DNA from 2 places in the Arthrobacter sp. JB02-1C genome. Region 2 is predicted to be linked to the other one. Evidence: predicted binding sites of a transcription regulator. Region 2 holds the regulator's gene; the other holds the start of a gene.
The links. Region 2 encodes HrcA, which represses chaperone genes, less so after heat shock. Its sites were predicted from a motif close to TTNGCACTCGNNNNNNNCGAGTGCNAA; they were not measured.

Region 1 (2,393 bases), 860 kb from region 2:
CCGGGCCGCGACGTCCTCAGCGGAACCGGCGCCGTCGACGATGGTGGTGTTGTCCTTCGTCACGGTGATGCGGCGGGCGGTGCCGAGCACCTCGAGGCCCACGGTGTCGAGGCTCAGGCCGAGCTCCGGGGAGACCACCTGGGCCCCCGTCAGGGTCGCGATGTCCTGCAGCATGGCCTTGCGGCGGTCGCCGAAGCCCGGTGCCTTGACGGCCACGACGTTCAGGGTGCCGCGGATGCGGTTGACGATGAGCGTCGAGAGCGCCTCGCCGTCGACGTCTTCAGCGATGATGAAGAGCGGCTTGGAGCTCTGCAATGCCTTCTCCAGCAGCGGCAGGAATTCCTGGACCGAGGAGATCTTGCCCTGGTTGATCAGGATCAGGGCGTCTTCGAGGACCGCTTCCTGGCGTTCCGCGTCGGTGACGAAGTACGGGGAGAGGTAGCCCTTGTCGAACTGCATGCCCTCGGTGAGGACCAGCTCGGTCTGCGTGGTGGAGGATTCCTCGATGGTGATCACACCATCCTTGCCGACCTTGCCGAATGCCTCGGCCAGGAGCTCGCCGATCTCGTCGCTCTGCGCGGAAATCGCGGCGACGTTGGCCACGTGGTCGCCTTCGACCGGGCGGGCGTTTTCGAGCAGGCGGGCGGCGATGGCCTCAACCGAGACCTCGATGCCGCGCTTGATCTGTCCCGGGGCCGCGCCGGCCGCGACGTTGCGCAGGCCTTCCTTGACCAGGGCCTGGGCGAGCACGGTGGCGGTGGTGGTGCCGTCGCCTGCGACGTCGTTGGTCTTGGTGGCGACCTCCTTGGCAAGCTGCGCGCCAAGGTTTTCGTACGGGTCGTCCAGTTCGACTTCACGGGCAATGGTGACGCCGTCGTTGGTGATTGTGGGGGCGCCCCACTTTTTGTCCAGCACGACGTTGCGGCCGCGCGGGCCGAGGGTCACCTTGACGGTGTTGGCGAGCTTGTCGATGCCGGCTTCAAGTGACCGGCGGGCAGCGTCGTTAAACGCAAGCTGCTTTGCCATGGTTTTGTCCTTTCAAGACAGAACCCCGCGCTGCCGTTCCGTTCAAAGGCGAAGGAGCGGCGGCGCGGGGTCCAAGAGAGTTACTTTACGACGATCGCCAGAACGTCGCGGGCGGACAGTACGAGGTACTCGGTGCCGCCGGTCTTGACTTCGGTTCCGCCGTACTTGGAGTAGATGACGACGTCGCCGACGGCAACGTCGACGGGAACGCGGTTGCCGTCTTCAAAGCGGCCGGGGCCTACTGCTACAACTTCGCCTTCCTGCGGCTTCTCCTGTGCGGAGTCCGGGATGACCAGGCCGGAAGCCGTGGTCTGCTCGGCTTCGAGCGGGCGGACAACAATACGATCCTCAAGAGGCTTAATAGAGACCGACAAGGACCTCTCCTTTTCGTCAGCAAATTCATGGACTTTAAAAGCTGTGGTGCCATGGCGTACAGACCGTCGTCGCGGTGCCGGCAGCAGCCAGGCTGGTCAAGCTTCAGGGTTAGCACCCGCCTAGGCAGAGTGCTAATGATGACTCTATGTAAGTAGTTAGCACTCGGTCAAGGTGAGTGCTAAGAAATTACTCCGCCACCGGCGCCGGGACCCTGCCCTTCGCGGCCGGGGACGGCGGTTACTCCCCCGCGAGGTCCTCGTAATTCCAGTCCTGGCCGTCGTCGTCCTCGTCGGTCCGGACGTTGGCGTTCCGTCCGCGGTACAGGAGGACGCCGCCGGCCAGTGCGGCCACCGCTCCGAGGACCAGGAAGACGATGCCGCCCGCCCGCACCCCGGCGTAGGTGTCCCGGATCGCCCGCGCCTCGTCGGTGGGGTCCGTGACGTTCCTGCCGCCCACGGAATAGACGGTGGCGTTGAACGAGTCGAGGAAGAAGATGATGACCAGCAGCGCTACGCAAATGACGGCAACGACAGAACCGGCGATCAGTGCCGGCTTGGCGAAACGATCCGGTCCCCGGCGGACCGGGCTTTCACCGGCCGCCTGTCCGGTTTCTGCCGCGCCCGAACCGTTGCCCGCGTCCCTGTCATCCATAGCGTCCACCCTATCCGCCGGCCGAGGACGTCCGGTGCCTGAACTACGCTTGAAGGCATGGCTGAGACTCCGCAGGACCAGATCGCTCCGCTGCTCAATCCCGAAGGCTGGGAGCTGCTGGCGTCGCTGGGACCGTACCGCGAGGAAGAGGCTTTCCGGCTCAACGCGTCGCTAAGGAAGGCCGGGCATTCCGCCGAGTTGGTTTCGGCCGCCCTCACCCAGTCCCGGCTGCGGACCAAGGCGGAGGCGAAGTTCGGCGAGTTCGCCCGGCAGATGATCTTCACCCGCGCGGGCCTGGAGCAGGCGACCCGGCTCACCGTCGCCGCCCGGCATGCGCAACG
Region 2 (2,393 bases):
AGCCTGATCGGCCGGCCCTCCAGCAGGAATCCGAAACCCAGCCGGAACGAACGGGACTTTCCCCGGCGGTCTTCCAGGGCCACCACATACATGCCGCCGGACTTCTCGACGCGGGTAACGGCCCCCACCCAGCCGGACTGCACGTCTTCGAGCACCATGCCGCGCTGCACCGGCACCTCGGGCAGCTGGGCCTTGGCCGGCGTGGAGAGCTCCTGCGGGCCCCAGTTCTGGTACGACATCGGCTACACACTGCTTTGCATTCGGAATTTTCAGGGGTCGAAACGGCCCGCGCCGGCCGCTTTGTGTCCGGAAACACCGCCCGCGGCGCAGAGCCCGCAACGGATCCAATGCTAACAACGGCGCGAGTCATATTAGACTGGTTAGCACTTAGGCATGTCGAGTGCTAACCGCGGGGACCGCCGGGCCATCCCGCCCCGCGGCACCCGGCGAACCGAACGAGGGTCGATTGGAGGCGGTGCGTGAGCGAGCCACGGAAACTCGAAGTGCTGCGTGCCATCGTGGAGGACTACGTTCATTCCCGTGAACCCGTCGGATCCAAGGCGCTGGTAGAACGGCACCATCTGGGCGTCTCCAGCGCCACGATCCGCAACGACATGGCTGCGCTGGAAGATGAGGGTCTGATCACGGCCCCGCACACCAGCGCCGGCCGGATCCCTACCGACAAGGGCTACCGGCTGTTCGTGGACCAGATCTCGGCCGTCAAGCCGCTGTCTGCCGCCGAACGGCGGGCGATCCAGGCGCTGCTGGAGGGATCGGATGACCTTGATGACGTGCTGGACCGGACGGTCCGGCTGCTCGCGCAACTGACGAACCAGGTCGCCGTCGTGCAGTATCCGCTGCTGAGCCGGGCCAGGGTGCGGCACATCGAATTTGTCCTGCTGGCGCCCCGTAAAGTGCTGACGGTGCTGATCGCCGACAGCGGCAAGGTGGAGCAGCGGGTGATCGACGTCGGCCAGGACATCGCCCACGAGCCCCTCGCGGAACTGCGCGCCGTGTTCCTGGCCAGGCTCTCCGGCAGCCCGCTCAGCCTGCTGCCCCAGGCATTGCCGGCGACGGCGGACGCGTGTCCGCCGACGCACCGCAGCGCCGCGCATGCCCTGGCCCGGGGCCTCGAGTCCCTGGCGGCGAGCAGCCGCGAGGAACGGATGGTCATGGCCGGCACCGCGAACCTGGCCCGCTCGAACGTGGATTTTCCGCTCAGCATCGGTCCGGTCCTCGAAGCCCTCGAAGAGCAGGTGGTGATGTTGCGGCTGCTCAGCGAGATGGTGCAGGACCCTCGCGGCGTTACCGTGAGCATCGGCCGGGAGAACCCGTACGACGGCCTCTCCGAAGCGTCGGTGGTTGCCACCGGCTACGGCCCGGACGCCACGGCCAAGGTGGGGGTGCTGGGTCCGACCCGGATGGACTATCCCACCACCATGGCCGCCGTCCGTGCGGTGGCCCGCTACCTGTCGCGAATTTTGGGCCCCTAAGAAGTCCGCCCGGCAGCAACTGTTTTACCCGTCACAGGTTTTGCCCTATACCGGCAGTTCAACCAGGAAGAGATACACACTTTGACCAGCCACTACGACGTTCTTGGAGTCTCCCGCGAAGCGACGGGCGAGGAAATCAAGAAGGCCTACCGCAAGCTAGCCCGGAGCCTGCACCCGGACGTGAATCCCGGCGAGGACGCCTCCGAACGCTTCAAGGCCGTCACCCACGCGTACGAGGTGCTCTCCGACCCGCAGAAACGCCGGGTCTATGACACCACGGGCAACGAAAACGGGACGGACAACGGCTTCGGCGGCGGCTACGCCGGACAGGGCTTCGCCTTCCAGGACATCTTCGAGACCTTCTTCGGCGGCGCCGCCGGCCAGGGCGGCCCGGCGTCCCGGGTCCGGCGCGGCCAGGATGCGCTGATCAGCGTCCGGATCGACCTGCGTGACGCGGTCTTCGGGGTCAACAAGAAGCTCGAAGTCGACACCGCCGTCACCTGCCCCACCTGCGAGGGTTCCTGCTGCCGCGAAGGCAGCCACCCGGAGCGCTGCGACATCTGCGGCGGCAGCGGCCAGGTCCAGCGCGCCGTGCGCTCCATCCTTGGCCAGGTCATGACGACCGCTCCCTGCGGCAGCTGTGAGGGTTTCGGCACCGTGATCAAGGACCCCTGCAATGAGTGCGCAGGCCAGGGCCGCATCCGGAGCCGCCGATCGCTGACGGTCAAGGTTCCCGCCGGCGTCGCTACCGGCACCCGGATCCAGCTCTCCGGCCAGGGCGAAGCCGGTCCGGCCGGTGGACCGTCAGGGGACCTGTACGTGGAGATCCGGGTTAACAACGACCCCACCTTCGTGCGTGAGGGGGATGACCTGCACGCCAGCCTCAACATCCCGATGACC

Region 1: a site for HrcA is predicted at 1,557-1,583, ahead of groES (co-chaperone GroES). Genes of this name have one in related genera too.

Annotation. Positions count from the first base shown of each region.
Region 1 is NZ_CM173235.1:208,257-210,649, forward strand. Features, by position in the region: gene groL (chaperonin GroEL) at 1-1,026, opposite strand, end outside; gene groES (co-chaperone GroES) at 1,107-1,400, opposite strand; gene AC3ANP_RS00970 (hypothetical protein) at 1,639-2,052, opposite strand; gene AC3ANP_RS00975 (THUMP-like domain-containing protein) at 2,110-2,393, shown strand, end outside.
Region 2 is NZ_CM173235.1:3,071,519-3,073,911, reverse strand. Features, by position in the region: gene AC3ANP_RS14405 (DUF3097 domain-containing protein) at 1-239, opposite strand, end outside; gene hrcA (heat-inducible transcriptional repressor HrcA) at 480-1,493, shown strand; gene dnaJ (molecular chaperone DnaJ) at 1,575-2,393, shown strand, end outside.